3 regions of the Streptomyces sp. NPDC059169 genome follow, and region 3 is predicted to be linked to each of the others. Evidence: riboswitches for the same ligand, from Rfam matches in the RefSeq annotation. Region 3 holds a riboswitch; each other region holds the start of a gene.
The links. A riboswitch is a leader RNA that binds a small molecule or an ion and turns the genes downstream of it on or off. The one in region 3 is predicted to bind cyclic di-AMP.
Positions count from the first base shown of each region.

Region 1: it holds a riboswitch for cyclic di-AMP, as region 3 does, so the genes downstream of both, ACFXOM_RS27230 (M23 family metallopeptidase) here and ACFXOM_RS23635 (C40 family peptidase) in region 3, are expected to answer to the same signal.
Region 2: it holds a riboswitch for cyclic di-AMP, as region 3 does, so the genes downstream of both, ACFXOM_RS22720 (M23 family metallopeptidase) here and ACFXOM_RS23635 (C40 family peptidase) in region 3, are expected to answer to the same signal.

Region 1 covers NZ_JBHZCF010000016.1:184,302-194,768, forward strand. Annotated here, with positions in the region: gene ACFXOM_RS27200 (hypothetical protein) at 1-512, shown strand, start outside; gene ACFXOM_RS27205 (FBP domain-containing protein) at 832-1,326, shown strand; gene ACFXOM_RS27210 (DUF5988 family protein) at 1,400-1,600, shown strand; gene ACFXOM_RS27215 (hypothetical protein) at 2,031-2,330, shown strand; tRNA gene ACFXOM_RS27220 (tRNA-Met) at 2,413-2,486, shown strand; gene ACFXOM_RS27225 (PP2C family protein-serine/threonine phosphatase) at 2,804-3,946, shown strand; cyclic di-AMP (ydaO/yuaA leader) riboswitch at 4,324-4,457, shown strand; gene ACFXOM_RS27230 (M23 family metallopeptidase) at 4,469-5,482, shown strand; gene ACFXOM_RS27235 (ankyrin repeat domain-containing protein) at 5,721-6,209, shown strand; gene ACFXOM_RS27240 (PrsW family intramembrane metalloprotease) at 6,378-7,706, opposite strand; gene trmB (tRNA (guanosine(46)-N7)-methyltransferase TrmB) at 7,793-8,584, opposite strand; gene lhgO (L-2-hydroxyglutarate oxidase) at 8,807-10,015, opposite strand; gene ACFXOM_RS27255 (MFS transporter) at 10,161-10,467, opposite strand, start outside.
Region 2 covers NZ_JBHZCF010000012.1:147,744-158,210, reverse strand. Annotated here, with positions in the region: gene ACFXOM_RS22735 (DNA topoisomerase (ATP-hydrolyzing) subunit A) at 52-2,502, opposite strand; gene ACFXOM_RS22730 (M16 family metallopeptidase) at 2,675-4,015, shown strand; gene ACFXOM_RS22725 (M16 family metallopeptidase) at 4,033-5,415, shown strand; cyclic di-AMP (ydaO/yuaA leader) riboswitch at 5,624-5,787, shown strand; gene ACFXOM_RS22720 (M23 family metallopeptidase) at 5,801-6,571, shown strand; gene ACFXOM_RS22715 (GntR family transcriptional regulator) at 6,775-7,452, shown strand; gene ACFXOM_RS22710 (HPr family phosphocarrier protein) at 7,579-7,860, opposite strand; gene ACFXOM_RS22705 (GNAT family N-acetyltransferase) at 8,027-10,467, shown strand, end outside.
Region 3 covers NZ_JBHZCF010000013.1:86,926-97,017, forward strand. Annotated here, with positions in the region: gene ACFXOM_RS23590 (VOC family protein) at 1-33, opposite strand, end outside; gene bioD (dethiobiotin synthase) at 38-754, opposite strand; gene ACFXOM_RS23600 (adenosylmethionine--8-amino-7-oxononanoate transaminase) at 821-2,107, opposite strand; gene bioB (biotin synthase BioB) at 2,100-3,272, opposite strand; gene ACFXOM_RS23610 (8-amino-7-oxononanoate synthase) at 3,417-4,562, shown strand; gene ACFXOM_RS23615 (ATP-binding protein) at 4,874-5,314, shown strand; gene ACFXOM_RS23620 (LysR family transcriptional regulator) at 5,325-6,236, opposite strand; gene ACFXOM_RS23625 (LysE family translocator) at 6,319-6,951, shown strand; gene ACFXOM_RS23630 (DUF6328 family protein) at 6,905-7,426, opposite strand; gene ACFXOM_RS23635 (C40 family peptidase) at 7,507-7,986, opposite strand; cyclic di-AMP (ydaO/yuaA leader) riboswitch at 7,990-8,160, opposite strand; gene ACFXOM_RS23640 (hypothetical protein) at 8,486-8,794, opposite strand; gene ACFXOM_RS23645 (ATP-dependent Clp protease proteolytic subunit) at 8,802-9,437, opposite strand; gene ACFXOM_RS23650 (transposase) at 9,717-10,092, shown strand, end outside.

The DNA of each region.
Region 1 (10,467 bases), on a different contig from region 3:
TGGCGGAACTCGGCTGCTCGGGCAAGCTCCCTGAGCCCGGAACGCTGACCGCCGTACCTGAGTTCACGGCGATGCGCGCCGATGGCGAGTTGTGCGGCGTCAAGGAGCTGCGCCTGCCGAAGCCCTACTCCGCGTCGGACATCCGCCTGCGCACCTCGGCCGGGGATGACAGTCCCGTCCGCACGTGCGACATCGTTCTGGGGCATACCGTCCGTCCGCAGCTGCGGCTCCAGACGATCCAGGAGCAGGACCTCACCGGCGCCTTCGGAAGTGCCGCCATCGACAACGGCCCTTCCATGAAGGTCGTCGGCTCGTCGCGACGGACGGGTTCCTACTCCCCGACCGTCGCCGCCGTGCGGGCCGAGTGCCAGAAGGGTGACGTCGTCTTCATCGCGCAGGAGCGAGTGGCTTTCCGCAACTACACCTTCATCCGTGAGGTCTTTCCCGCATATGTGGCTGCGGAGGCGAAGCGACTCGGGTGCGGCCCGCTGGAGATCCAGATCCCGGACTGACACCGGGCACGGCCGAGGCGGCCGGGCTGGGCCGGGTTGGTTACGGCGAAGGCCGGTGCGGTGCATCGAGCTCGCCCGGTGCGCCGATGCTGGCGGCTGCCGGAGTCCTTCTGCCGAGCGGGTCGGTTCACCCGCGGCTGCCCCCGTCCCGGCCGGGTCTCCGTTCCTGCGGGTCCTGAGTCGGTCCGTGGAGGAGAGACCGTCCGTCGACACCGACGTGCCGGTTGCGGACCGGTGACCCCGCATGAACACTCCCCGGGCAGAAACTAGGGGTATTAATCATTTGCCTAGGGCCCCTAGGATTCGTAGCGTCGTCGGTATGGAGCCACTGACCGAGCAGGACATCCGTGCATCGTTCGTCAACTGTTCGAAGGGAGAGGTGAGGCGTCTGTCCGTCCCGCGCGACCTCGACGAGCGCCCCTGGGGCGACCTGGACTTCCTCGGGTGGCGCGACCCCGCGGCGCCCGACCGCTGCTACCTCGTCGCCGAGCGGGACGACCGGCCGATCGGCGTGTCCCTCCGCTTTCCGTCCCGGCAGCGCGGCTATCTCCACCGCAGCATGTGCTCCCTGTGCCTGACGACCCACCCCGGTGACGGTGTCTCCCTGATGACCGCCCGCAAGGCGGGTCGGGCCGGCAGGGAGGGCAATTCCGTCGGGGCATACATGTGCACCGACCTCGCCTGCTCCCTCTACGTACGTGGGATCAAGGTGCCGGTTCCCGGCGGAAGGCTGAAGGAGTCCCTCACGGTGGAACAGCAGATCGATCGAACGAGGGGCCACCTCTTCGCGTTCCTGGACTCGCTCGGCGGCTGAGCTCGTCCGCCGGGCTGGGCCGAACGGGGCTCCGGACGTGCGGGGTCGCCCCTGTGGTGGGAAAACTGGATGTATGGCTAGCAAGGCACTCCTGGAAGGCGGACCGGACGATCTGCAGGGGAAGATCGTGCCGATCACGCCGCCGGGACAGGAGCTGAAGATTCCGCATCTCGGCGGCTACGAGCACTTCAAGGCCACGACGCGGCACGAGGACAGCCCGGAGGGTCGGGTGACCGTGTACCAGTGGTGGGAGCGGACCGAGATCGCTGAATAGTCACCGGTCAGCCGCATCGCGGTCGCGGGCCGCTACGGGTGGGCGGCCGCCTGGGCGGACCGTTGCGCGGTAGTGACGGTTCGAGGATCGCTCCGGCGATCACGATCGCCGAAGATCGACGTGTCGCCGCCCGCCGAAGAGGGGGGAGTGACGGGGCGCCGAGCCCCGATCACAATCGGACGCCCGGCGGCGATTCCTCGCGTACCTACGCGTTGCGCTACCGCACCTCCTTGGCACCACCCCTTCATGGACGACGCCGCGTGGGGTCTGCCCGCGATGGGCCGCGGCTTCGGCAACGGCGCCACGCACCGGTACGGGCTGCGCCTGACGGTGCTGGACCTGAACGTCATCGGCAAGCGCACCACCGTGGGCCTCCGCTCTTCCACGCACGTGGTCGCCGGGAACACCTACCCGGGCCGGGGCCGGCGCCGTGCTCGCGCTGGAGGTGGCGCAGGGCGGTGCCGAGCCCGCGGCCGACCGGCCGCCGCAGGCCAAGCCCGCCGTCCCGGCTGCCGTCCCGTTCTCGACCCCCTCCCAGGGCTCCACCACCACGGCGAAGGCCTCCCCCTTCACGTCCGGCACGTCCACGACGACTGGTGACGCGGGCACGACGACCGGTGCGCCCGCCCGCACCGGCTCCTCCGCCGGGCGCTGGTATGCGGCCGGTGCCGCGGCGCTCCTGCTCGCCGTCGGCGGTGCGCTCACCGCCGCGCATTTCCGTCGCCGCTGAGTTCCTCCCGGGACTTTCGCGGGACCCGGGCGGGAAAATGGAAAGGATCATGCTCCGCATGGCGTAAGGTGGTGTTCACCGACGCGGGGTGGAGCAGCTCGGTAGCTCGCTGGGCTCATAACCCAGAGGTCGCAGGTTCAAATCCTGTCCCCGCTACTGATGGCCGAGGGCCCGGGACCACATGGTTCCGGGCCCTCGGTGTCTTCCGTCGGAGTCGTGAGCCGGGCCGACCTCCGCGCGTCGCCTTAGGCTGGACGGACGAGCGGCGGTCACCAGGGCTTACCGGCCCGGAGCGACGTCCCGCCGAACCTCGGGTCGGGGCCGCACCCCGCCGAGTAACCCGGCTGCCGCGGTGCGGGGTGGGCCCTAGTCCGGTTGGCCGACGGTGGGTCGCCGAGCGACGCGGATCCGGCCAGCCTGAGGTGGGTGCGGTACCGTCCGCAGCCGTGTGAGGAGCCGGCAGGAGACCACTGGTGTGGCAGCGAGCAGACGATGACGGGCGGCGGCGGGACGGTGGCCGCAACATCGTCCGGGTGCTCCCGGCGTTGCTGATCGTGGGCGGCGTGCTCTTCGACCTGGCCACCCCCGAGTCGTTCACCGCCTCACCGCTCTTCTCCGCGGCTCCGCTGGTCGCCGCTCCCTTCTTCTCGCCGCTGTTCACCCTGTTGACGGGCCTGGCCGCCGTGCTGGCGGTGGCCGGGCTGCACGTCTACAACAGCACGACCACCGAGATCCCGGCCCTCACGGAGCAACTGACCGTGATCACGGTCTCGGTGCTGGCCCTGTTCATCAACCGCGTGGTGTTCCGCAGCGGCCGTCAGCTCGCTTCGGCGCGCGTGGTCGCGGAGGCCGCGCAGCGGGCGGTGCTCCCCATTCCCGCGGAACGGATCGGTGGTTTGCACGTCGCGGCGCGGTACGAAGCCGCCCAGGCGGACGCGTTCATCGGCGGTGACCTGTTCGCTGTGGAGGACACTCCGAGAGGGGTGCGGCTGATCGTCGGCGACGTACGCGGGAAGGGCCTGGACGCCGTCGAGACGGTGGCCGTAGTCCTCGGTGCGTTCCGTGAGGCGGCCGAGCAGGAGTCCTCGCTGGAGGCGGTTGCCCAGCGGTTGGAACGCGCGCTCGCGCGGGAGGGCGCCCGCCGCTCAGGTCTGGATGCGGTGGAGGGCTTCACCACGGCCGTGCTCGCCGAGATCCCGCGCGGGGACGGCCGTGTGAGGATCGTCAACCGGGGGCACCCACCTCCGTTGATCTTGAAGGCCGACGGTGGCCTCGACCGGCTGGAACCGCCCGACCACTCGCTACCGCTGGGGATGGGCGACCTGGCGTCATGGCCGGAGCGGGCGTACGAGGCGCCGTACCCCGCGGGTGCCACACTCCTGTTCTACACGGACGGACTGTCGGAGGCGCGTGACGCCCACGGCGTCTTCTACGATCCGCGTGCACGGCTGGGCGGGCGGATCTTTCCCGGCCCTGAGGAACTGCTGGACGCCGTCGTGGCCGACGTGCGGAGGCACACGGGTGGCCGATCGACAGACGACATGGCGCTCCTGGCGATCAGCCGGCCGGGGGAACGGCAGCCGGAGCGCCGCAGGACGATGCCGGTCGTGCCGTGAACTGCTCGCTCCTGAACCGGCAGGGCGGCCTCCCGGTGGGTCCCGGCCGTTCCGTCACGCGGTCATCCGTCGATCACCGGTCCATGACCCCCACCTGAACGGTCTGCACGGCCCGGATGGATCGGCTCGTCCCCTCGAACCAGGCAACGACGACGGACGGTAATCGGAGCGTCTCCCTCCGAATAACATTTGACGAACAGTCAGATTCGCCCTTCATGCTGAGGGGCTGTCAACTTGCCCGTTTCACTTGTCTTGTGCCTGGTAAGTCCCGGTGGATAGCCCTAACGATCAAGGGGAAGCGCTTGGAATCCGCCCCTCGTGTCTATTAACGTTCGATAACGCAGCGCGGTTGTCCCGGCCGTCGTAAGAGACGGCGCCGCGTGCGCACGCCGAATCCTGCAAGGGGACCGGGGAACCATCAATTGGGGTGAATCGGGTGCTCCGGTGCCTGTAGGAGACCTTCCTGCTCCGAACCCGTCAGCTAACCCGGTAGGCGAGAAGGAAGGAAAGGAGAGCGCCTCCGTGGCGTCCAACGAGCCTGCCCTCCAGGAGCCCCCCGCCCGCGAATGGGAGGAGTGGAATCCGACTGAGGAATCGATCCGCCCGGTGCGTGGCAGGCACCGCGTCGTCAAGCAGCGGAACGGACTGGCCCGGAGCTCCACCGTCCTCGGGGTCGGCGTCATCGCCGCCGTCGGCGCAGGAGGCATGGCCACCGCGCAGAACAAGCCACCGGTCTCCATCTCCCTTCCCGACGCCATCGCGGACCACCTCCCGGACACGGACTCGCTCCCGGGCGTGGGCGACCTCCTCTCGGACGACTCCGACGAGCAGCACGACGTCCCGCTCGCGGCGCTCACGGTCTCCGACACGGTCGAGGGCGGCGGACAGGGCACCGGTGACGCGGGCGAGGTACTGCGCGCCCGGATCCTCCAGCAGGCCGAGCAGCAGCAGGCCGTGGCGGAGGCCGAGGCGAAGCTCGCCGCGGAGAAGGCGGCCGCGGAGAAGGCGGCCGCGGAGGCGAAGGCCCAGCAGACGGCGGCCGAGGCCAAGGCCGCCGCAGAGAAGGCCGCTGCGGAGAAGGCCGAGGAAGAGGCGGCCCGCAAGGCGGAGGCCGAGCGGCTCGCCAAGCTCGCCAGCAGCTATTCCCTGCCGACCTCCTCGTACACGCTCACCTCAACCTTCGGGGAAGCCGGCTCCATGTGGTCCTCCGGCTACCACACCGGTCTCGACTTCGCGGCACCCACGGGTACGCCGGTCAAGGCCGTCCACGGAGGCACCGTCAAATCGGCCGGCTGGTCCGGCGCGTACGGCTACCGCATCGTGCTGGAGCTCGAGGACGGCACCGAGGTCTGGTACTGCCACCTGTCGTCGATGACCGTCTCCGCCGGGCAGAAGGTGTCCACGTCGGAGACCATCGGACGGGTCGGCGCCACCGGCAACGTCACCGGCCCGCACCTGCACCTCGAGGTGCACACCCCGGGCGGCGACGGCATCGACCCGATGGCGTGGCTGCGGGACAAGGGCCTGTCCGTCTAGTTCTTTCCGCCCTCCTGCCCCGGCCAGCCCGCCCCGGGACCGTTGCGACAGTGGATCGTGATCGCTGGCTCACCACACCCGTCGGGCGTGGTGAGCCAGCGAACGGCCAGCGGGCCGGCAGCCGTTGTTGCCGAGGGCCGCAAGACCGGCCGTCCGCTACGACACGACGAGCTGGTCGCCGTTCCCGACGAGCGGGTACGACCGGTTGCATCGATCCGTGATCGCTAGCCTCGTCACCATGAAACAACGGCGGCAGAAGAAGCTCTCCCGGCATCTCCTTGCAGCGATACTCACGTCTGACGCCGTGCGGGTGAGGGCGTTGCTGCGGGCCGGTGCGCATCCGGAGCGAGGGGACGGGGACGGCACCACCCCTCTCTACCTGGCTTCGGTGCAGGGGGAAAGCGAGCCGGCACGCTTGCTCCTGGAGGCGGGTGCCTCCCCCGACGCGGAGAGCGGGGGAGCCGGATCGGAAGGTACGCCGCTGTGTGCAGCTGCCTGTTGGGGACACGCCGAAACGGTGCGCGAGCTGGTGAAGCACGGAGCCGATCCGAACCTTCGTGAGGATTGCGGAACGGGTCGGTCCCCCTTGGAATGGGCGTACAACGGTCCCCACCCCGAGACTGTCGCAATCCTCATCGCAGCCGGAGCGAACCCCGTGGACGAACCCTCCGACGCCTCGGCGGCCCGGGCGGTCGACCGTGACGGTTCCCTGCACACCGGTTCCTAGCCCCTCCTGGCTTCCCGTCGCGTGCGGCGCCCGCGGCACGGGCGAGGTGCCGTCCGGGCGGCCTGCCGGTCGGGATCCGCGCCGCTGTCGTCGCGTTCGTCCGTGCGGCCCGGGTGGAAGGGCGCGGCGCGGCGCCCTCGGTGGGCGTCGGAGCTCGGACGGCCGTTCTCAGCCGCGGTACGGGTTGTAGCCGTCGTAGTCCAGGTAGAGCGGCGGCGTCCAGGCCCGGCCGGTGGCGCGGGCCGCGTACGTCAGGGCCGGTCCCGCAACATCCCTGCGTTGCCAGAGGTGGTGGAGCAACTCCTGCTCGCGCGCCGCGAAGTCGGGGCCCGCCGCGCCGCGGTGGGCCCGGTGGCGGAGGAACGCCAGGGAGGTCGCGAAGGCCTCGTACTCCGAGACGGCGCGAGCGGCTGCCGACCCGTGCGTACGTCCCGCCGTGTCGCGCGCGACCGTGCGCGCCCGCATCGACGAGAGCGCGAGCGGCTCGGCGGGAGCGAGCCAGCCGGCCGCGGCGTACGCGGGGAGCTCCGCGGCGACCGTGCGCAGTTCGCGCTGCCGGGTCCACACGGCCAGCCAGGTGAGCAGCCCGAAGGCCGGCACCATGAAGGCCGCGTACACGGCGTAGAAGCCCAGCGGGCCGAACACCGACGAGCCGTTCCACAGCGCGTGCATGCCCATGGCAAGAACGAGGCCGAGCAGCGGCAGTGCGGCCCGACGGACCTTCCTGTGGGGTGCGGTCGCCGCCGCGATGCCGAAGCCGATGCCCGTGAGCACGGTGAACAGCGGGTGGGCGAACGGCGACATCACGATCCGCACGAAGAAGGTCGCGGCCGTGATGGAGGCGAAGCCCGAGGAGTCGTCCATCTGGTCCTCGCCGAAGGCGTTCCCCAGGTACAGGATGTTCTCCGTGAAGGCGAAGCCGGTCGCGGTGAAGCCGGCGACGACGACGCCGTCGACGATCCCGGTGAAGTCCCGTCTGCGGAAGAGGAAGACCAGCAGCACGGACGCGGCTTTGGCACTCTCCTCGACGATCGGCGCGATGACCGTCGCCCCGATCGTGTCCGCGTGCGACGGGTCGGCCGTCGACGTGGCTATCCACTGGGTCGCGAACGAGTTCGCGATGATCGCGACGAGGGCTGCGGCGCACGCGCCCCAGGCGAACGCGAAGAGGAGGTTGCGCCAGGGGCCCGGCTCGACCCGGTCCAGCCAGCGGAACGCGGCCATCAGCAGGGGGACGGGCAGCACGGCGAGGCCGAGCCCGACCAGGAAGCCCTCGGTTCCGGTCTCCTCGCGGACGATCGCGAGGATCACCAGTCCGGACAGGGCCAGCAGGGTGATGACGGCTCCCGCTCGGACCGCCTTGCTGCGCCAGAAGGCGCGGCGAGGTTTGTAGCGCCACTGGGAACGCTCCGGAACGGCGTCGAACAGCGGCTGTTCGTCGCACGCCGGAACCAACGGGAGGGCAGCCGCGTACGGCTGCTGGGACCATTCGGACACCCGACGACCCTAACCAGGGTCACTGACAGCGCGCGACGCCGTTACCGGTCCCTGACCGGTTGCGCGGCGCCGCGCGGACGCCACCGCTACGAGCCCGCCCGGCGGAAGAGCAGGTCGTGCACCGCATGCCCCTTGTCCAGTCCCTGGCCCTCGAACCGGGTGAGCGGGCGGAACGGGGGACGCGGTGCGAAACCCCCGTCGGCCCGGGTGTTCTCGAAGTCGGGATGGGCGGTGAGGACCTCGAGCATCTGATCGGCGTAGGGCTCCCAGTCCGTCGCGCAGTGCAGCACCGCGCCCGGCTTCATCCGGCGGGCGGCGAGCGTGAGGAACTCGGGCTGGATCAGCCGGCGCTTGTGGTGGCGCTTCTTGGGCCAGGGGTCGGGGAAGTACACGCGCAGTCCGTCGAGTGCGTCGGCGGCGAGCATCTCGCGGAGCAGGATGATCGCGTCACCGTTGGCCACACGGACATTGGACAGGCCCATCCGGTCGGCGAGTCCGAGCAGATTGCCCTGGCCGGGCGTGTGCACGTCCACGGCGAGGATGCCGGTGCCGGGGTCGGCGGCGGCCATCTGCGCGGTTGCCTCGCCCATGCCGAACCCGATCTCCAGGACGACCGGCAGGCCATCGAACATCTCTTCGAGATCGAGGCCGCGGAGCCCGTCGACATCCAGCCCCCAGGTGGGCCAGAGTCGCTGGAGCGCGTCCGCCTGCCCCGGCGTCACCCGGCTGCGGCGCGGTTGGAAGCTGCGGATCCGCCGCTCGTGATGCGACCCTGCGGGGTCGGCGGCGGGGCCGCCGGGGAACCGCGGCTCGCCCTTGGCCCGGGGGGCGGTGACGGTGCGGGGACCCTCGGTGGTGGCGCTCTCGAACTCAGACACAATGACCCGATTGTACGGCGGCCGGAAGTGGCCCGGGCCGTCTCTCCGGGGCACCCCGGCCGGGTGCCCCCGGGGCGGCCCCGTCCCAGCCCGCACGGGCCGCGGGCGTGCCGTGGAGGCCGGGTGCCGGCCGTACTCCCGCACCGCGGCGACGCCGCGACCGCGGACCTGGCCGGGACCGCGGACCTGGCCGGGACCGCGGCGACGCCGGGACCGCGAGGCCTAGGAGAGCTGCCGGAGCACCCGGCGGGCCACTTCACGACCGATCGGGAGCGAGGCGGTCGCCGCCGGGGAGGGAGCGTTCAGCACGTGGATCGTGCGGGTGGACTCCCGGATCAGGAAATCGTCCGCCAGGGTGCCGTCCCGCAGCACCGCCTGGGCCCTTACCCCCGCCTCCGCGGGCCGGAGGTCGTCGGCCGTGACGTCCGGCAGGAGTCGGCGGACCGCGCTGGTGAAGGCGCGCTTGGAGAGCGATCGGTGCAGTTCCCCGGCGCCGTAGCGCCAGTGGCGGCGGGCCATCTGCCAGGAGCCGGGCCAGCCCAGCGTCGTGAGCAGCTCGCGCGGGCGGACCGTGGACCAGTCGTAGCCCTCGCGGGCGAGCGCCGGGACCGCGTTCGGCCCCACGTGGACGCCGCCCTCGATGCCCCGCGTCAGATGCACGCCGAGGAACGGGAAGGCCGGATCCGGCACCGGATACACCAGACCCCGGACCAGCTCGGGCCGGGCCAGGTCGTAGTACTCCCCGCGGAACGGGACGATCCGCATGCCCGGCTCGTCGCCCGCCAGCCGGGCCAGCCGGTCGCAGTGCAGCCCCGCGCAGTTCACCAGCGCCCGGGCGCGGACGACCCGACCGGAGGACGCGCGGACCGCTACCCCCCACAGCCTGCGGTCGACGACCCGGACTTCCTCGCCGTAGTGGACCTCCGCACCGGCCGCCCCCGCCGCCTCCGCGAACTGCGCCGCGACGGCCCCGAAGTCACACACGCCGGTCGTGCCGACCCGGATCGCCGCGAGCCCCCGGACGTGCGGCTCGTACTCCGCTATCTGCGCCGGGCCCAGTTCGCGCACCGGTATCCCATTCTCCCTGCCGCGCTGCACCAGGGCGTGCAGACGGGGCAGCTCCGTGCGTTCGGTGGCGACGATCAGCTTGCCGGTGACCTCGTGGGGGATGCCGTGCTCGGCGCAGAACTTGACCATCTCGGCGGCCCCGCACACGGCGAACCGCGCCTTCAGCGAGCCGGGGCGGTAGTAGATCCCGCTGTGGATCACGCCGCTGTTCCGCCCGGTCTGGTGGCGGGCCGGTCCGGACTCCTTCTCCAGGACCACCACGGACGTGCCCGGCGCGGCGCGCGTCAGGGCGTACGCCGTCGACAGACCGACGATCCCGCCGCCGATCACCAGTACGTCACAGTCGAACGCCGTTGCCGACACCGCACACCTCCCGCCCCGGCCGTGCTCTCCGCGGCACACCGCACCCCGTGGTGCCGGCGCCGCGGGACGGACCCCCCGATAATGCACTGGCCCGCCGGCCACCGCGTTAAACCGGGTGGGACGCGCGTCACGGTCCGGCCACGGCTCACGCCGGAGCCATCAGTAGCGGACGGGCCCGCTCCCGCAACTCCGCCACGCGCGGCTCGTCCCCGTACGGCTCCAGCCGGTGCAGCAGGTCCCTTACGTACTCCGTCGTGCGGGCGGACGAGATCCGCCCCGCCACCTCCACCGCCCGGGTACCGGCCGCGCACGCCGCGTCGAGGTTCCCCGACTCGAGCTCGGCCACGGCGCTGACCACGAGGCGCAGCCCGTGCGAGCGTACGTACTCCTCCGTCGGCCGGGACAGTGCCTGTTCCGTGAAGCGCCGCACCTGCCGGGGCGCCTTCAGGTCC
Region 2 (10,467 bases), on a different contig from region 3:
AGGGACGCCGCAACGGGACGCTCCTGCCACCGGTCCGTCAGGGCGGGTGCCCTACGAAGCAGGTCCGGCCAGCGAGGCGACCGGCTTCGCCAGCGGCGTGCCCGAACCGTCGCGCCGCGGGTCGGGCTCGGGGAGCTCGACAGGCGTTCCGTTCTTCTGGGCGGCCCGCGCCGGTGCTGCACCCGCCCAGGCCAGTAGCAGCACGTCCTCGCCCTTGAGGAAGCGCTGGCAGCGCACCCCACCGGTTGCCCGGCCCTTGCGCGGGAACTGGTCGAACGGAGTGAGCTTCGCCGTGGTCACCGAGTCGTCCAGGGTCCCGGTGGAGCCCGCGACCGTGAAGACCACCGCGTCCACCGCAGGATCGACGGCGGTGAACGAGAGCACTCCGGCGCCCTCGGCCAGCTTGATGCCCGCCATGCCGCCCGCCGGGCGGCCCTGCGGCCTGACCTGGCCCGCCGGATAGCGCAGCAGCTGTGCGTCGGAAGTGATGAACACCAGGTCTTCCTCACCGGTGCGCAGCTCGGTACCGCCCACGATCCGGTCACCCTCCCTGAGAGTGATCACTTCCAGCTCGTCCTTGTTCGCCGGGAAGTCGGGCACCACACGCTTGACCACGCCCTGGAGCGTGCCGAGGGCGAGGCCGGGTGAGGCTTCGTCGAGCGTGGTCAGGCAGATCACCTGCTCGTCCGCCTCCAGCGTCAGGAATTCCGAGACTTGGGCACCACCGGACAGGTTCGGTGTGCCGGCCGTCTCGGGGAGTTGTGGCAGGTCGATCACCGACAGCCGGAGCAGCCGCCCGGCCGAGGTGACCACGCCCACCTCGCCGCGTGCGGTCGCGGGCACCGCGGAGACGATCACGTCGTGCTTCGCACGCCGGGTGCTCCCCTCCGGGAGTGCCTCCCCGGTGACCGTGCGTGCCAGCAGTCCGGTGGAGGACAGCAACACCCGGCACGGGTCGTCCGCCACCTGCAGCGACGCGGACACCACCGGCGCACCGGCGGACTCCAACAGCACCGTGCGCCGCTCCGTGCCGAACTTCTTGGCCACCGAGGCGAGTTCGGACGAAACGAGCTTGCGGAGCTCGGTGTCCGACTCCAGGATCCGGGTCAGCTCCTCGATCTCCGCGGTGAGCTTGTCGCGCTCGCCCTCCAGCTCGATGCGGTCGAACTTGGTGAGCCGGCGCAGCGGGGTGTCGAGGATGTACTGCGTCTGCACCTCGGTGAGCGAGAAGTGCGCCATCAGCCGCTCCTTGGCCTGCGCCGAGTTCTCGCTGGAGCGGATGAGTCGGATGACCTCGTCGATGTCGAGCAGGGCGACGAGCAGTCCCTCGACGAGGTGCAACCGGTCGCTCTTCTTCCCGCGCCGGAACTCGCTGCGCCGCCGTACGACGTCGAAGCGGTGGTCGAGGTAGACCTCCAGCAGCTCCTTGAGGCCGAGCGTCAGCGGCTGGCCGTCGACCAGGGCCACGTTGTTGATGCCGAAGGACTCCTCCATCGGCGTCAGCTTGTAGAGCTGCTCCAGCACGGCCTCCGGGATGAAGCCGTTCTTGATCTCGATGACCAGGCGCAGGCCGTGCTCACGGTCCGTGAGGTCCTTGACGTCGGCGATGCCCTGCAACTTCTTGGAACCGACCAGGTCCTTGATCTTCGCGATCACCTTCTCCGGGCCGACGGTGAAGGGCAGTTCGGTGACGACGAGACCCTTGCGGCGCGCCGTCACGTTCTCCACGGCCACCGTGGCACGGATCTTGAAGGTGCCGCGGCCCGTCTCGTACGCGTCCCTGATTCCGGCCAGTCCGACGATCCGGCCGCCCGTGGGCAGGTCGGGCCCCGGGACGAAACGCATGAGCGTCTCCAGGTCGGCGCCGGGGTGCCTGATCAGGTGACGGGCCGCGGCGACGACCTCGCCGAGGTTGTGCGGCGGCATGTTCGTCGCCATGCCGACGGCGATGCCGGAGGCGCCGTTGACCAACAGGTTCGGGAAGGCTGCCGGGAGGGCGACCGGTTCCTGCTCCTGCCCGTCGTAGTTCGGTGTGAAGTCGACCGTGTTCTCTTCGATCGACTCGGTCATCAGCCCCGTGGCGGCGGCCATCCGGCACTCCGTGTAGCGCATCGCTGCCGGAGGGTCGTCGTTGCCCAGCGAACCGAAGTTGCCGTGGCCGTCGACCAGCGGCAGGCGCATCGAGAAGGGCTGTGCCATCCGCACCAGCGCGTCGTAGATCGACGCGTCTCCGTGCGGATGGAGCTTGCCCATCACTTCGCCGACCACACGGGCGCACTTCACATAGCCGCGGTCGGGGCGGAGCCCCATCTCGTTCATCTGGTACACGATCCGGCGGTGGACCGGTTTCATGCCGTCCCGTGCGTCGGGCAGGGCGCGGGAGTAGATCACCGAGTACGCGTACTCGAGGAAGGAGCCCTGCATCTCGTCGACGACGTCGATGTCGAGGATCCTCTCCTCGAAGTCGTCGGGCGGCGGCGTCTTCGTGCTGCGGCGGGCCATCGCGCTTGCGGCTCCTTCACCAACATGTGCGGGATCTGACGCCGACCATTGTGGACCGTCCCGCTGACAAGCTTGACCGCGACCCGGAACCGCGGGGAACTTCGCCAGGTGTCAGCCCGCTTGCATACAGTGGCAGGACACCCTGAACCGCGATCGAAGGGACGACATGCCCATGGGTCACACGGCGACAGCCGAGGCCGGCTCCGGCGGCCTGAAAGCGACCGAGCACCGCCTGGCCAACGGCCTTCGCGTGGTGCTCTCAGAGGACCACCTGACCCCGGTCGCCGCGGTGTGCCTCTGGTACGACGTGGGCTCGCGCCACGAGGTCAGGGGCCGCACCGGCCTCGCCCACCTCTTCGAGCACCTCATGTTCCAGGGGTCCGCGCAGGTGCCGGGCAACGGTCACTTCGAGCTCGTCCAGGGCGCGGGCGGCTCGCTCAACGGCACCACGAGCTTCGAGCGCACCAACTACTTCGAGACGATGCCCGCCCACCAGCTCGAGCTCGCGCTCTGGCTGGAGGCCGACCGCATGGGGTCGCTCCTCGTCGCCCTCGACGACGAGTCCATGGAGAACCAGCGCGACGTCGTCAAGAACGAGCGGCGCCAACGCTACGACAACGTTCCGTACGGGACGGCGTTCGAGAAGCTGACCGCCCTCTCCTACCCGGACGGGCACCCGTACCACCACACCCCGATCGGGTCGATGGCCGACCTGGACGCGGCGACCCTGGAGGACGCGCGGCACTTCTTCCGGACGTACTACGCGCCGAACAACGCGGTCCTGTCGGTCGTCGGCGACATCGACCCGGAGCAGACCCTCGCCTGGGTCGAGAAGTACTTCGGCTCCATCCCGTCCCACGACGGGAAGCAGTCGCCCCGCGACGGGTCCCTGCCCGACGTCATCGGCGAGCAGCTGCGGGAGGAAGTCGTCGAGGACGTACCGGCCCGAGCCCTGATGGCTGCCTACCGGTTGCCGCACGACGGCACCCGCGAGTGCGACGCCGCCGATCTGGCCCTCACGGTGCTCGGCGGCGGTGAGTCGTCCCGTCTGCACAACCGCCTGGTCCGCCGTGATCGCACGGCCGTCGCCGCGGGCTTCGGCCTGCTCCGGCTGGCCGGAGCCCCCTCGCTCGGCTGGCTGGACGTGAAGACGTCCGCGGGCGTCGAGGTACCGGACATCGAGGCCGCCGTCGACGACGAGTTGGCCCGGTTCGCCGCTGAGGGGCCCAGTCCGGAGGAGATGGAGCGCGCACAGGCTCAGCTGGAGCGCGAGTGGCTGGACCGGCTCGGCACGGTCGCGGGCCGCGCGGACGAACTGTGCCGCTACGCCGTCCTGTTCGGTGACCCGCAGCTGGCCTTCAGTGCCGTCCAGCGGGTCCTGGACGTCACCGCAGAAGAGGTGAAGGCGGTCGCCAGGGCCCGGCTGCGGCCGGACAACAGGGCGGTACTGGTGTACGAGCCCGCCTCCGCCGACAGCGGTGCTCACGACGACGAAGAGGGGGCGGACCAGTGACCGACGCTGCCGCGACCATGGAATTCCACCCGCAGCCGCAGCCCGGAGACGCCAGGCCGTGGGCCTTCCCCGCGCCCGAGCGCGGCGCGCTCGACAACGGGCTGACCGTGCTGCGGTGCCATCGACCCGGCCAGCAGGTCGTGGCCGTCGAGGTCTTCCTCGACGCCCCGCTCGACGCCGAGCCCGAGGGCCTGGACGGTGTCGCCACGATCATGGCCAGGGCACTGTCCGAGGGCACCGACAAGCACACGGCGGAGGAGTTCGCCGCGGAGCTCGAGCGCTGCGGAGCAACGCTCGACTCGCACGCCGACCACCCGGGCGTCCGGGTCTCCCTCGAGGTGCCCGTCTCCCGGCTGCCCAAGGCCATGGGTCTGCTCGCCGAGGCGCTGCGCGCGCCGCTGTTCGCCGACAGCGAGGTCGACCGTCTCGTCCGTAACCGGTTGGACGAGATCCCCCACGAGACCGCCAACCCGGGCAGGCGCGCCGCGAAGGAGCTGTCCAAGCAGCTCTTCCCCGCCTCCTCGCGGATGTCACGGCCCCGCCAGGGCAGCGAGGAGACGGTGGCGCGCATCGACGCCGCCGCTGTACGGGCCTTCTACGAGGCCCACGTGCGCCCCGCCGCGGCCACCGCCGTGATCGTCGGCGACCTCCTCGGAACCGACGTGGACGCCCTCCTCGCCGACACGCTCGGCAACTGGTCGGGTGATGTGGTGGAGAGCCGGCCCATGCCGCCGATCACCGCCGATGACACGGGCCGCGTCGTCATCGTGGACCGTCCCGGTGCGGTCCAGACGCAGCTGCTCATCGGCCGCATCGGCCCGGACCGCCACGACCGGGTCTGGGCGGCGCAGGTCCTCGGTGCGTACTGCCTGGGTGGCACGCTCACCTCCCGGCTGGACCGCGTCCTGCGCGAGGAGAAGGGGTACACCTACGGCGTGCGGGCCTTCAGCCAGGTGCTGCGCTCTGCCGCCCCCTCCTCGCCCGGAGGGGCCACGGGCGCCGCGATGCTCGCCATCAGCGGTTCGGTCGACACCCCGCACACGGGGCCGGCCTTGGAGGACCTCTGGAAGGTGCTGCGCACCCTCGCCGCCGAGGGGCTGACGGACGCGGAGCGCGACGTCGCCGTGCAGAACCTGGTGGGTGTGGCCCCATTGAAGTACGAGACGGCCGCCTCGGTCGCGGGCACGCTCGCCGACCAGGTCGAGCAGGGCCTTCCCGACGACTTCCAGGCGCAGTTGTACGCGCGCCTGGTGGAGACCGGTACGGTCGAGGCCACGGCTGCGGCCGTCAACGCCTTCCCGGTCGACCGTCTCGTCACGATCCTCGTCGGCGACGCCTCGGAGATCGAGGAGCCGGTGAAGGCCCTCGGAATCGGCGAAGTGACCGTAGTCTCCGGCTGATTGACTGCCGGACGCGTCCGGCGCTGCCCGGGAGGCCTCGTTGGCCGCGTGTCAACGAGGCCTTTCCGTATGTCCGCTTTGTTGGTTTGCCTGCCCGTCTGATCTGTGGCGTGCACTACAAAGGGGCGTGTCTGTTTGGTGATCGGATGAAGATCGGCCTAGCGTCGAGTGCGCTGTCCGCCGGTCGTACCGCCGCACCCGCGGCATCGGGCAGTCATCGCCGAGTCCCCGTCGGGCGCGAGCCTGGGGAGCCGGGGACCCACATGTCCCCTGGGGTGAATCGGACGCCTTCGCATCCGCGCGGAGGGGCCCGTAGGAGACCTTCCTGCTCCGAACCCGTCAGCTAACCCGGTAGGCGAGAAGGAAGGAAAGGATCAGCCACTTCATGGCGTTCACCCGTGCCACCGGGAAGCATCGTGGTCCGAGCCGCCTTTCGCGCAAGCGCGCGGGCATCACGGGAGCGGCGGCCATCGCCACCACCGGCGTGATCGGAACCCTCGCCTCCCCGGCGTTCGCCGCCGACACGGAAGCCTCCTCGCCCGAGGACACCGGGCTCAACGCGATCGTCACCGATGACTCGCTGGCCCGTCAGGTCGGCGCGCAGGCCGATGCGCAGCAGGAGGAGGCCTCGATGGCCGCCGCCCAGACGCTCGCCGAGGCCGAGGCGAAGCGCAAGGCGGAGATCCGCGTCAAGGCGGCCCGCGAGGCCCACGAGCGCGCCGCGCGCGAGGCCGAGCGCAAGCGCCTGATGTCCTACACCACGCCGGTCGCCGGCTCGTACGTGAGCACGGGCTACCACTCCGGCGGTGCGATCTGGTCTTCCGGCAGCCACACAGGCGTCGATTTCCACGCCTCCTCCGGCACTCCGGTCGTCTCCGTCGGCATGGGCGAGGTCGTGGAGGCCGGCTGGGGCGGTGCCTACGGCAACAACGTCGTGATCAAGATGCACGACGGTACGTACACGCAGTATGGCCACCTCTCCTCGATCGGTGTCTCCGTCGGGCAGAAGGTCACTCCGGGCCAGCAGATCGGCCTGTCCGGCTCGACCGGCAACACGACCGGCCCGCACCTGCACTTCGAGGCGCGCACGGGTGCCGACTACGGCTCGGACATCGACCCGATCGCCTACCTGCGCTCGCACGGCGTCAACGTCTGATCCGTCCTCAGCTCCTCCTCCGCACCCTCCTTCCTCACGAAGGCCCCGGCCCGGGACGACCGAGCCGGGGCCTTCGTCGTACTCCGGCCAAAAAATATCCATGGATTACGGGTGGCCATCGGAAATTCGGACCTCTTGGAATAGAGTCACCGAACAGGCGTCGCTCGACTGGGTTTCGCGCGGATTAAAGGCGGAGGTTCGGTATGCGCATTCCAGCGCGCTCGGTATGCACGGCGATTCGCGAGGACATCGTTTCCGGTGTCTTCGAGCGTGGGAGCCGCCTCACCGAGGAGCAGCTGGCGCGCCGGTACGGCGTCTCGCGCGTGCCCGTGCGCGAGGCGCTGCGCACCCTGGAGTCGGAGGGTTTCGTGGTCACGCGGCGGCACGCGGGGGCCTGTGTCGCGGAGCCCACCGAGCAGGAGGCGGCAGATCTGTTGGAGGTCAGGATGCTGCTGGAGCCGCTGGGGGCGGCGCGGGCCGCCCAGCGGCGCACGGATGCGCATCTCAGGGTGCTGCGGGGCCTGGTCAGGCTCGGTCAGGAGCGGGCGCGTCGGGGTCAGGGCGATGATCTGCGCGCGCTCGGTGCCTGGTTCCACGAGACCCTGGCCCAAGCATCGGGGAGTCCCGGGCTCACCGCCCTGCTCACCCAGCTGCGGCACAAGATCGCTTGGATGTACTCCGTCGAGGAGCCCGTGCGCCCGGTCGAGGCCTGGGCCGAACACGGGGCGATCGTCGACGCGGTGGCGCGCGGGGACGCGGAGCGGGCACGTGCCCTCACGGCGCTGCACGCCGAACGGACGACGGGCGCGCACCGGCTGCGGGTCCGTGAGCGCGTGAGGTCTCCGCAACATGCCGTAAACAGGGTCGGCGACCGGAATTAACACCGATCCCGTATACAAACAAGTGCGCATTTCGGCGCGCGGTTTTTTCTGCCTCGGCGCGGGTGGAAATAGAACCGCGGCACTGGAATTCCAGTGCCGCGGTCCGTGATGATTTCGCGAGGACGCTCAGACGGTCTCGGGAAGCTCTTCGAGCCCCTCGGCGACCAACTTCGCCAGTCGGTCCAGCGCGGCTTCCGCGCCGTCGGCGTCCGAGGCGAGCACGATCTCCTCGCCGCCCTGCGCGCCCAGGCCGAGCACGGCGAGCATGGAGGCGGCGTTGACCGGGGTGCCGTCGGCCTTGGCGATCGTCACGGGGACCCCGGAGGCCGTGGCGGCACGGACGAAGATGGACGCGGGGCGGGCGTGCAGGCCCTCGGCCCAGCCGACATTGACGCGGCGCTCTGCCATGGTGATGTCCTTCGGAGTCTCAGAAGTTGTCTAGACCAGTCTCTCACGGGTGCCGGGAGGCTCGCGGACCGGCCTGCGGTGAGGGGGTTGCGCGCCGATCCGGCCCTCCCAGCCTGCCTCCGGCCTCCGGGCCACGCGACCGGTGCCCGGGCCGTACCCTTGCCCCATGCAGAGCCCGGCGGACCACGCGTACCCCGACCACTGGGAAGCCGACGTGGTGCTGCGCGACGGTGGAACCGCGCGCATCAGGCCCATCACCACCGAGGACGCCGAGCGGCTCGTCAGTTTCTACGAGCAGGTCTCGGACGAGTCGAAGTACTACCGCTTCTTCGCCCCGTACCCGCGGTTGTCCGCCAAGGACGTGCACCGCTTCACGCACCACGACTACGTGGACCGGGTGGGTCTCGCCGCGACCGTGGGTGGCGAGTTCATCGCCACCGTCCGCTACGACCGGATCGGTGCGGACGGCATGCCCGCGTCCGCACCCGCGGACGAGGCCGAGGTCGCCTTCCTGGTACAGGACGCGCACCAGGGTCGCGGCGTCGCCTCCACCCTGCTGGAACACATCGCGGCGGTCGCCCGGGAGCGGGGGATCCGGAGCTTCGCCGCGGAAGTGCTGCCGGCGAACAGCAAGATGATCAAGGTGTTCACCGACGCCGGTTACACCCAGAAGCGCAGTTTCGAGGACGGGTCCGTCCACCTCACGCTGGAGCTGGAACCCACGGCCGAGTCACTGGCGGTTCAGCGCGCCCGGGAACAGCGGGCGGAGGCACGTTCGGTGCAGCGTCTGCTGGCACCCCGCTCCGTGGCGGTGATCGGCGCCGGCCGTACCCCGGGCGGAGTCGGCCGCGCCGCGCTGCGCAACCTCCTCGCGGGCGGATACACCGGTCGTGTGTTCGCCGTGAACCGTGCGCTGTCCGGGGGCGCGCACGAGATGGACGGCGTGCCCGCGTACCGGTCCGTCGCGGAGGTCGGCGAACCGGTGGATCTCGCCGTGGTCGCCGTGCCCGCCGAACGGGTGCCCGAGGTCGTTGCGGACTGCGGTGAGCACGGGGTGCAGGGCCTGGTCGTATTGGCCGCCGGCTATGCCGAGAGCGGTCCGGAGGGTCGCGAGCGCCAGCGCGAACTGGTTCGACAGGCGCGCTCGTACGGCATGCGGATCATCGGGCCCAATGCGTTCGGGGTCATCAACACCACGCCGGAGGTGCGGCTGAACGCCTCGCTCGCGCCGGAGGCGCCGGCGCACGGCCGGACGGCGCTGTTCACCCAGTCCGGTGCGATCGGCATAGCGCTGCTCAGCGGGCTCCACCGGCGGGGCGCCGGCTTGTCGTCGTTCATCTCGTCCGGCAACCGGGCGGACGTCTCGGGCAACGACTTCCTGCAGTACTGGTACGAGGACCCGGACACCGACGTCGTCCTGCTGTACCTCGAATCGATCGGCAACCCGCGGAAGTTCACCCGACTGGCCCGGCGCACGGCCGCGGTCAAGCCGGTCGTGGTGGTGAAGGGCGCTCGCCACAGCGGCAGCGCGCCCGCCGGGCACGCGGTGCCGGTGACGCGCGTCCCGCACACCACCGTTGCGGAGCTGCTCCGGCAGGCGGGCGTCATCCGTGTCGACACGGTCACGGAACTCGTCGACGCGGCGCTGCTGCTGGCCGGGCAGCCGCTGCCGGCCGGGCCGCGGATCGCGATCCTGGGCAATTCGGAGTCGCTGGGGCTGCTCACCTACGACGCCTGCCTCACCGAGGGACTGCGCCCGCTGCCGCCGCGCGACCTGACCACGGGAGCGACGCCACAGGACTTCTGCGGCGCGCTCCTGGCGGCGCTGCGGGACGACACGTGCGACGCGGTCGTCGTCAACGCGATCCCCTGGGTCGGCGCCAACGGCGTCACCGAGTCGGGCGACGGGGAGGTCCTGGCGGCGGCCCTGCGCTCGGCCGCGGCAACAGCCCCGGCCAAGCCCGTCGTCGTCGTCCACGTCGAACTCGGCGGCTTGGCCGAAGCCCTGTCGGCGGCGACCAGCTCCGCTCCGCCGCGCAGCGGGACCGGCCCGGAGGCCGACCCCGAGACCCTCACCGCGCGGACGCCCCGCCCCTTCACACAGCCGGCGTCCGCCGCGACCGGACCTGCGCCGGGCGAACCGCCCCCCGACGGCGGTCCTGCCGAACGGTCGATCCCGGCCTACCCGGCGGCCGAAAGGGCCGTGCGCGCCCTGGCCGAGGCCGTGCGGTACGGACAGTGGCGCCGGGCCGCAGCGGACCCGGGCCGCGTGCCGCAGTTCGAGGACGTCGACGAGGGCGGTGCCGCGGCACTCATCGGGGGACTGCTCGATCGGGCGCCCGCGGACGGTGGCGTCACACTGGGCGAGGAGGACGCGCGGACACTCCTCGGGCGCTACGGGATCTCCGTACGGCCGACCCTGCCCGCGCCCACCCCGGACACGGCCGCGCAGGCCGCCGCACTCCTCGGCTACCCCGTGGCCCTCAAGACCACGGCCCCGCACCTGCGTCACCGCCCCGACCTCGGTGGCGTTCGCCTCGACCTCGCCGACGAGCGCCAAGTGCGACAGGCCTACGCCGAGTTGACCGAGGCCCTCGGCAAGCCCGA
Region 3 (10,092 bases):
ATCGAAGACGATCTCCTCAACACGTGCCCGCACGACGTCACCCCGCCTGCGCGGCGAACGCGGCCGCGTCCCAGACGCCACCGAGCGAGGGGGCGAGCCAACCGGGAGCCGCCGTACGGAACGCCTCCGGCGCGAGGGAGCCCGCGCCTTCGGGGACGGCGCCGAGCAACTCCGCGTCGGCGTACCGCGGGAGGTCCGTCAGGTTGCAGCGCGCCGCGAGGTCCGGCACGGCGGGCCAACTGCCCACCACGACCCCCAACGGCTCGAGGGAACGCGCGCGCAGTGCCTCGGTGGTGAGACAGGTGGCGTTCAGGGTGCCCAGCCCCGCGGTGGTCACCACCAGGACCGGTGCCTGCAGCAGCCGCGCGGCGTCGGCGAGCGTACCGCCCTCGTCGTCGAACCGCACGAGCAAGCCCCCGGCACCCTCGACCAGGACGAGATCGTGTTCGGTGGCGAGTTTCTGCGCGGCCTCGGCGACCGCCCCGGGACCCACCGTCGAGAGGCCGGCCCGTCGTGCAGCCGTGTTCGGCGCCAACGGTTCGGGGAACCGTGCCAGTTCGACCTCCCTGACCCCCGGACCCGCGAGTCGGGCGGCCTCCTGGGCGTCCCCGGTCTCACCCGGGGCGAGACCGGTCTGTGCCGGCTTGAGCACCGCCACGGAGCGTCCTCCTGCGGCCGCCACTGCGGCGACCGCAGCGGTGACCACGGTCTTGCCGATCTCGGTTCCGGTCCCGCTGACGACGAGGACGCCCATGCTGCTCCCTGCTCCCTGCTCCCTGGTCTGTGGATCCACCATCGGCGTCCGGCGGGACGCCCGCCCTCAAGTCGCCGCGGCGGCGCAGACCGCCCGGGTGATCCGGCCGAGGTCCGCGTCGCCGGTCACGAACGGCGGCATCGTGTAGATCAGGTCCCGGAAGGGACGCAGCCACACGCCTTCGGAGACGGCTGCACGGGTCGCTGCGGCCATGTCCACCGGATGGTCCAGCTGTACGACGCCGATCGCGCCGAGGACCCGGACGTCCCGGACACCGGGGATGTCGGCGGCCGGGGCGAGCCCGTCGCGCAGCCCCGTCTCCAGGCGCTTGATCTCACCGCGCCAGTCCTGTCCGAGCAGCAGGTCGATCGACGCGCAGGCGACGGCGGCCGCCAACGGGTTCCCCATGAACGTCGGGCCGTGGGCCAGGACGGGCACCTCGCCCCGGGAGATGCCGTCCGCCACCCGGGACGTGCACAGGGTGGCCGCCATCGTCAGGTAGCCGCCGGTCAGCGCCTTGCCGAGGCACATCACGTCCGGCGAGACGCCGGCGTGCCCCGCGGCGAAGAGCTCGCCGGTGCGCCCGAACCCCGTGGCGATCTCGTCGAAGACCAGCAGGACGCCGTGCTCGTCGCAGGCTTCGCGCAGCACCCGCAGATAGGCCGGGGCGTGGAACCGCATCCCGCCGGCTCCCTGCACCACGGGCTCCACGATCACCGCGGCCGTCTCACCGGCATGACGTGCGATCAGCTCCCGCAGGTGCTCGGCGTACCCGTCCTCGTGGTCGACCGGCGGCGCATCGGCGAAGACCTGCCGGGACAGGACCCCGGACCACAGCTCGTGCATTCCGCCGTCCGGGTCGCACACCGACATCGGCTGCCAGGTGTCCCCGTGGTAGCCGCCGCGCCAGGTCAGCAGCCGCCGTTTCTCAGGTCGTCCCACCGAGCGCCAGTACTGCAGGCACATCTTCACGGCGACCTCGACGGACACCGAGCCCGAGTCGCACAGGAAGACGTGCCGGAGCGGTTCGGGGGTGATCTCCACCAAGCGCGTCGCGAGCCGGACGGCCGGTTCGTGGGTGAGTCCGCCGAACATCACGTGGCTCATGCGGCCGAGCTGGTCCTGCGCCGCTTCGTTGAGCACCGGGTGGTTGTACCCGTGGATGGCGGACCACCAAGAGGACATCCCGTCGACCAACTCGTCCTGCCCGTACGCCGGTTCGGCGAGCCTGAGCCGCACCCCGGACGCGGACTCCACGACCAGCGGGTCCGCGCGGCCCGGCATGGGGCCGTACGGATGCCAGACGTGGGCCCGGTCCAGCGCGACCAGCTCGCGTGCGGCGGTCTCACGCATTGGGCGCGAGGTCGGTTCCGGCGCCGCGGCGGCGCACGGACACCAGGTCGGTGCGGGCGGCCTGCGCCGCGGCGGACGCCTCGGCCCCGGGCGCACCGGCGGAGTCACCGCAGGGTGCGCAGCCGCCGGCAGGCGAACCGCAGCCGCTCGCCGCGACGTCCGCCCGGTGTTCGGGAAGCGTCGTGGTGTCCGTGCCCTCGACCTCGAAGCCCGCGTCCGTGATCATCTCCAGATCGGCCTTGCCGGCCTGGCCCTCGCTGGTCAGGTAGTCGCCGAGGAAGATCGAGTTGGCGAGGTGCAGCGCCAGCGGCTGGAGGGTGCGCAGATGGACCTCGCGGCCTCCGGCGAGGCGGACCTCCACGTCGGGGCAGACGAAGCGCACCATGGCGAGGATCCGCAGTGCCCGCTGCGGCGTGAGGTGCCACTCCTTGGCGAGGGGCGTGCCCTCGAAAGGGATCAGGAAGTTCACCGGCACCGAGTCGGGATCCAGCTCGCGCAGTGCGAACACCACGTCGACCAGGTCCTCGTCGGTCTCGCCCATGCCCGCGATCAGGCCGGAGCAGGCCGACAGGCCGGCGGCGTGCGCCTTCTGCACGGTGTCCACCCGATCGGCGTAGGTGTGGGTGGTCGTGATGTCCCCGTACGTCCCCTCGGACGTGTTGAGGTTGTGGTTGTACGCGTCGGCGCCCGCGGCCCGCAACCGCTCCGCCTGGCCGTCGGACAGCAACCCGAGGCAGGCGCACACCTCGACGCCGTCGTTCTGCTCCTTGATGGCCTCGATGGTCTGCGAGACGCGGTCGACGTCACGGTCCGTCGGGCCCCGGCCGCTGGCGACGAGGCACACCCGCTTCGCCCCGCCGGCGACGCCGGCGGCGGCAGCCTTCGACGCCTCGTCCGGCTTCAACCAGGTGTACTTGAGGATCTCGGCCTTCGAGCCGAGACGCTGGGAGCAGTACGAGCAGTCCTCCGGGCACAGGCCTGACTTGAGGTTGACCAGGTAGTTCAGTTTCACCCGCCGCCCGAACCACGTGCGGCGCACCTTTCCGGCCGCCGCCACCACATCGAGCAGGTCGTCGTCGGAGGTCGCCAGCACGGCGAGCGCTTCTTCGCGGGTCGGCAGCTCACGCCGCAGCCCCTTGTCCACCAGCGTGTTCAGGAGGTCCATGATGCAGATCCTGGACTACCGAACACCCCTCGGCCAAGGAGGAACTCAACAACAGACGCCGAATGAGGTGTGTGTATCGCCACACCCTGACCTCGGCACCGCCCGGATAGGGTCTGTGCGCTGCCTACAAAAGGACCGGAGCTCATGTCCCAGGATCCGTTCCACTGGACCACCGACGCGGCGCGGCTGCGCGAGGAAGCCGGGCTCGTCCGCGCGCTGCGGCCCCGCGCCTTCGACGCGACCGTGCTCGACCTCGCGAGCAACGACTACCTGGGTCTCACCCGGCGACCGGAGATCACCGAGGCCGCGGCGGGGGCGGCCCGGCGCTGGGGGGCGGGTGCCACGGGTTCCCGACTGGTCACCGGCAGCACCGAGCTGCACGCGGAACTGGAGCGTGAACTCGCCGAGTTCTGCGGATTCGAAGCCGCACTCGTGTTCGCCTCCGGGTACGCGGCGAACCTCGCGGCGCTCACGGCGCTCAGTTCGCACGGCTCCCTCATCGTGTCGGACGCCGCCAATCACGCCTCGATCATCGACGGCTGCCGGCTTTCGCGGGCCGAGACGGCCGTCGTTCCGCACGCCGATCCGGAGGCCGTGCGCAAGACGCTCGAAGCGCACCCGGGGCGGCGCGCGTTGTTCGTCACCGACTCGGTCTTCTCGGTGGACGGGGACGCCGCCCCGCTCGCCGAGTTCGCCCGGGTGTGCGGGGGCCACGGCGCGGCGCTGATCGCCGACGACGCCCACGGTCTCGGCGTGCTCGGCGAGGGGGGCCGGGGTGCCCTGCACGCGGCCGGGCTGGCGGGTGCCACCGGAGTCGTCGCCACTCTCACCCTCTCCAAGTCCCTGGGCAGCCAGGGAGGTGCCGTCCTCGGCCCCGCACCGGTCATCGACCACCTGGTCAACGCGGCCCGCACCTTCATCTTCGACACCGGGCTCGCCCCGGCCGCGGTGGGCGCGGCACTTGCGGGCCTGCGTCTGCTGCGCCGCGAGCCCGATCTCGCCGACCGCGCCCGTACCGTCGCCAGGACGCTGTACGAGCGTCTGACGTCTGCGGGACTCGGCGCGGTGCGTCCCGATGCGGCCGTGGTCTCCGTGACCGCGCCGTCGCCGGACTCCGCGGTGCGCTGGGCGGCGGACTGCCGGGCCGCGGGTCTGGCCGTCGGCTGTTTCAGGCCGCCGTCCGTACCGGACGGCATCTCCCGCATCAGGCTCACCGCGCGGGCGGACCTGACCGGCCGGCAGATCGACAGGGCGGTCGCCACGATCCTCGCGACGGCGCCGGCGGCCTGAGCCTCTCCTCTGACGGGAGGGAGCCGACGGCGACGGGCCCACCGGCGGCTGCTCGTAGAGGAGTTGGAGACCGTCGGACGGCCCGGCCCGCATACCCGTCCGGTGTGCCCGGTGTGCCCGGATGTCGGCCCAAATACGGTCTGACGTCGCAGAGTTCACCGCTTCGAGCGACAGATATCCGCACATCCAGGTGGATCGCCGCCCACGGTGGCACCAACAGTGGCACTCTGGCGCGAAGCACGCCCGAGGCTGTTCCGGCACACCATCCGCTATGCGCCGCGCCGGCCCCGGTGGGAAAGGGACAGCTCGCCATGGCAGACCACCAGGAAGCATCCGTCACCCTGCCGAGCGATCCCGCCTCGGTCTCCGCCGCGCGCATGCACATCGCGAGCGTCCTCACCGAATGGGGATTGCCCGCGGATGCCGAGGCGGCCGACACCATCCGGCTCATCGTCTCCGAGCTCGCGACCAATGCCGTGCAGCACACGTTCGGCCAGTCGCCGACCTTCACGGTCGACGTCCGGCTGGAGCGCGACGAGCAGCTGCGCATCGGCGTGACCGACAGCCACCCGCGCTGGCCACAGCGGCTGCCCGCCGCGGTGCAGCAGGACAACGGGCGGGGCATGGTCATCATCCGCTGGCTCGTCGCCGAGTACGGGGGGCGACTGTCCGTCACCCCCACTCCGGAGGGAGGCAAGACCGTGTGGATCGCCCTGCCCTGGCGCAGCGGTCCCGTGCGCAGCAGGCGGTGATGGGCCGGCCTCACCCGGATGGGCGGGCGAAACCGGTCCGCAGCAGCGCCCGCAACGCGTGTGCCGCCGTGCCGGAGGCGTCGCCGCGGTGGGCGACCGAGATCGTGCGGCGGAAGGCAGCGGGCTCCAGCGGCCGGACGGTGAGGGGTGTCGCCGCCATCTCCGCGACCATCTCCGGGACGACCGCCACTCCCATGCCCGCGCTCACCAGGGCGCACACCAGTGCGTATCCGGGCGACTCGCACACCACGGCGGGTACCGCCCCCGCCTCGACGAGAGCACTCTCCACCCCCTTGCGTGCGGGGTGCGCCGGCGCGCCGCTGATCAGTGGCCGGCCGGCGAGTTCGGACACGGGGAGCCGTCCGGATCCGCTCGCCAGTACCTGCCCCGGAGCCGTGACCAGTACCAGCTCCTCGACCAGCAGGGATTCCAGGAACACCCCGGAGGGCAGCGGATACGGGTCGGCCGGCTCGTACGCGTGCGTGAGCGCGAGGTCCACCTCGCCGGCGGCGACGGCCGCCACCCCGTGCGGCGGCTCGTAATCGGCGACCGCCAGCTCCACGTCCGGATGGGCGCGCCGGAAGGCGCTCAGGACCGGCGGCAGCAGATGCACGCCCACCGTCGTGAACGTGCCCACCCTGAGCCGACCGCCGGAGAGCCCGGACAACCGCGCCAGTTCGAGGCGGGCCCGATCCAACTCGTCCAGCACCCGGCGGGCGTGCCCCACGAGGACCTCGCCGGCGGCGGTCAGCCGTGTCCCGCGGTGGTGGCGTACCAGCAGCGCGACTCCCGCCTCCCGCTCCAGTTTCGCCAGTTGCTGGGAGAGTGCCGGTGCCGTGTATCCGAGCCGGGCTGCCGCCCTGGTGATCGAACCGGCCTCGGCCACGGCCACCAGTGCCGCCAGCCGCGTCGGGTCGTACATGCCACCCCTTAAGCATCTCTTTAGCCAGATCCAGAAGATTCCCAATACACGCTATGGTCTCGTAGGGTCCAGTCTGGGACCCATGGACGCACAGCTCATCGCCTTCACCGGGGTTGCCGCAGGAATGGTCGCCATGCCGGGCGCCGACTTCACCGTCGTCGTCCGCAATGCACTCGCCTCCCGCTCGACGGGGGTCGCCTGTGCACTGGGCGTCGTCGGCGGACTCGTCGTGCACACCGCGCTGGCCGTCGCCGGGCTGGCCGCGCTCCTGCTCGCGGTGCCCGTGCTCTACCGCACGCTGCAGTTCGCAGGCGGGGCGTACGTGCTCTACCTCGGTGTCCGGGCACTGCGCAGTGCCCTCAGAGCCTCCCCCGGGCAGGAGGTGCCCGCGGACACGGCCGCCGCGACGGGCAGCACCACTGCGTTGCGCCAGGGCTTCCTCACCAATGTGCTCAACCCCAAGGCACCGGTGCTCTTCCTCAGCCTGCTGCCCCAGTTCGTCCCCCACGGCGCGGCCGTCCTTCCGCGCACGATGCTGCTGGCCGGGGTGGTCGTCGCCCTGGCGCTCGTCTGGTTCCCGGCCGTGGCCCTGCTCGTGGACCGGCTCGGGCGGTGGCTGCGTCGGCCGCGTGCCGCCCGCACCGTGGAGGGCGTCAGCGGCGGGGTGCTCACTGCCCTCGGCGCGACTCTGGTGGCTGCTCCCGTGCTGCGCTGATGCGCCGGCCCACCCACAGCGGGAGCAGGCCCCACAGGCCAGCGCACACCAGTAGTGTCGCGGTGGCCGCGACGACCCCTTCCGGCGTGCCGTGCACGACGTCGACGACCAACAGCACGGCGCTGCCGAGTGCCAGGGCGAGCACCGCCATGCCGATGGCGGCCAGCCGGGAGGAGACCATCACGATCTCCTTCTTCGCCCCGCGGCGGAACAGACCGCGGTGCAGAGCCGCGGGCGCGGTGAACAGTGCCGCTGCCAGCACGGCCAGCATGAGGGTGGTCACGTACGTACCGCGCTGGAACGAGTCGAGCGACGGGAACCGCGCCGTGAACGCGAGGGTGAGCAGGAAGGCGAACAGGATTTGGACGCCGGTCTGGAGGACCCGAAGCTCCTGCAGCAGTTCGGCGAAGTTGCGGTCGGCCCGCTCCGACTCGGTCTCGTCCCGCAGGGCGCTGACTCTCTCGTCGTCTGGCATACAGGACGAGTAGCCCGCGCCCCGCGGAACATGCGGGGTGATGAGCCGATCAGCTCACCGGGGGCTCCGGTGGAGCGGGGTCAGCGCACGCGCCCGTACCGCACCTTCTTCGACCAGATCTTGCTCAGCTTCACCACCGAGCCGGTCTTCGGAGAGTGCCAGATCCTCCCGCCGCCCGCGTAGATCCCGACGTGGTAGACGTTCCCGCCGGAGTGGAAGAAGACCAGGTCGCCACGCTGCCGTTGGGAGGCGGAGACGTGCCGCGTGCGGTTGTACTGCTGCTGCGCGGTGCGCGGCAGCCTTTTCCCGGCCTTCTTGTACGAGTAGAGGATCAACCCAGAACAGTCGAACCTGTGCGGTCCCGCTGCTCCGTAGCGGTAGGGGGATCCTTTCTTCGACGCGGCCACGCTGAGTGCCTTCGCCGCGTACGACGGTGCCGCCTCGGCTTCCGTCGCGCCGCCCGGCACGATCAGCGAACCGCCGACGGCCGCGAGCGTGAGCGCCGACACGGCGCTCGTCCGGGACAACAGGAGAGACGGGACATGTGTCTGCGCAGCCATGCGCAACCCTTCGTCAGCCGCCTGTGAAAGATGACCTGTCGGGTTCGGGCTGGCGAAGACGCCCGGCCGCGCACGCGGCTTCACCCCAAGGCCCGGCGCTGGTGCGCCAGGGCCGTACTGCCTGGGTCCTCCACTCCTGCCGAAGCCCTCATGTCGACCAGGCGTCCGGTGCGGCGGCAGGACTCGGCGTCCGCCCGGACCGCCCCGCCGCGGTGGCGGGGGCTTGTCGTCCCCACGGATCTTGGCGCACCGGCCCGCGGATTTCCGTGTGGAAACGATGTTTTGTGAGCCTCCTCTCCATGGGGCCGATCGGGTGGACAGGGCCGTTCGGCCCAACCGGAATCGGCGCACGACGAGCGCTGTACCTGCGGCGGAACGGGCCGGTACGTCGGATGGAGCAACGTGCCACGCAACTCGCCCGGTATCAGGGGCGCGATCGCGACCAGCCGGTTGGGCGACACCCACTCGTACGCGTCCTGACCTTCGTGGGCGTCGGGATTCAACTCGTGTCCCCGGGCGGGACGATGATCCGAGAAGCTCGCCGTTCCCCGTCCAACAACCTGAGTGCGCGCGTCAATGTGGGGGAGTGCATTTCGCTCTCGCCCCGTGCGTGCATGAGCGTCAGCGCGGCCCGCAGATCCGCGGCCCGTGTGACGAGGGCCTGCGCAGCACGGAGTGCCCCGTAGGTGTGGGTGCAGCGGGCCGGGTTGATCCGCCCCAGTTGGTCGACGACTTCGAGATAGCTGTCGATGAACTCCCCTTCGGCGCGCGTCAGTGCGGGGAGCGGTGGGATTTCCGGGGGAAGCACGGCTGGTTCACCGCGTACCGAGGGAAGTCAAGGACGCCGTGCGGTTCTTGATGACGTGGTCGATGATCCCGTACTCCCTGGCGCCGGCGGCGTCGAAGACGGTGTCCCGTTCGATGGCGGCTGCGGTGGCTTCGGCGCTCTGTCCCGTGTGGCGCACGAACATCGCGGCCAACTGCTCCCGCTGCCGCAGCAACTCCTGTGCCTGGAGCTCAAGATCGGTCGGCTGCCCCTGCACCGGTTCGGACAGCGAGGGCTGCTGGATGACGACCCTCGCACCGGGCAGGGCTGACCGCTTGCCGGGCGTGCCCGCTGCGAGCAGGACGGCGGCCGTGGACGCTGCCTGGCCCAGACAGGCGGTCGCCACGTCGCAGGTGACGATCTGCATCGTGTCGTAGATCGCGGACATGGCGTCCACGGAGCCGCCCGGAGAGTTGATGTACAGGGAGATGTCCTGGTCGGGTGCGGCGTACTCGAGGTACAGGAACTGTGCGATGACGTCGGTGGCCGAGGTGTCGTCCACGGGGGTGCCGAGGAAGATGATCCGCTCATCGAGCAGCTTCGTGTAGGGGTCGACGGTGCGCAGGCCCTTGCTGGTGCGCTCGGTGAACTCCGGCAGGACGTAACGGGCTGAAGGACGGGTCATGACTCCTCTTCCGCATCTGTGTTCGCGCGTACGCGCCGGTAAAAATGTACAGGACGTACAGATGATTGCGGTGGGGAGCATGGGAATCGACTGGGACGACATGCTCGGCACAGGCGGCCAGTCGCCGGCCGCCGGGCGCCACGATTCCGGGCGGCGTCGATGTGCTGAACCGGGCCGAGATGGAGTAGCCGATCCAGTAGTTGTAGAGCGTTCCGTACGCCTGAGGGGCAAGAAGCCGGGACACCCGCCGATATGGACCGGGGGCAGCTGATCGACGGCATGCGGTTCCGTACCCGCACCGGCGTTCCGTGGCGCGATGCCCCGGAGCGGTACGGGCCCTGGGCTCGGGTGTACGACTTGTTCCGGCGCCGGCAGCGGGACGGCACCTGGCAGCGAACCTTCGCCGCGTTGCAGGCCCAGGCCGACGCCAAGGAGCTCATCACCTGGGGACCTCGACGTCGACTCCACCGTGTGCCGGGCCCACCAGGACGCAGCCGGGGCGCGGAAGAGAGGGGAGCTGCAGCGAGGGGAAGGCCGACTGGGACCGTCTGGGCCGGGGACCGGGAGCGCCGCCGGGTACGCCGGGACGCTCGCGGAGGTCACCTTTGCCGCCAAGCCCGAGCTGGGCATCGAGATGCTGCGCGGTGCCGTCGAC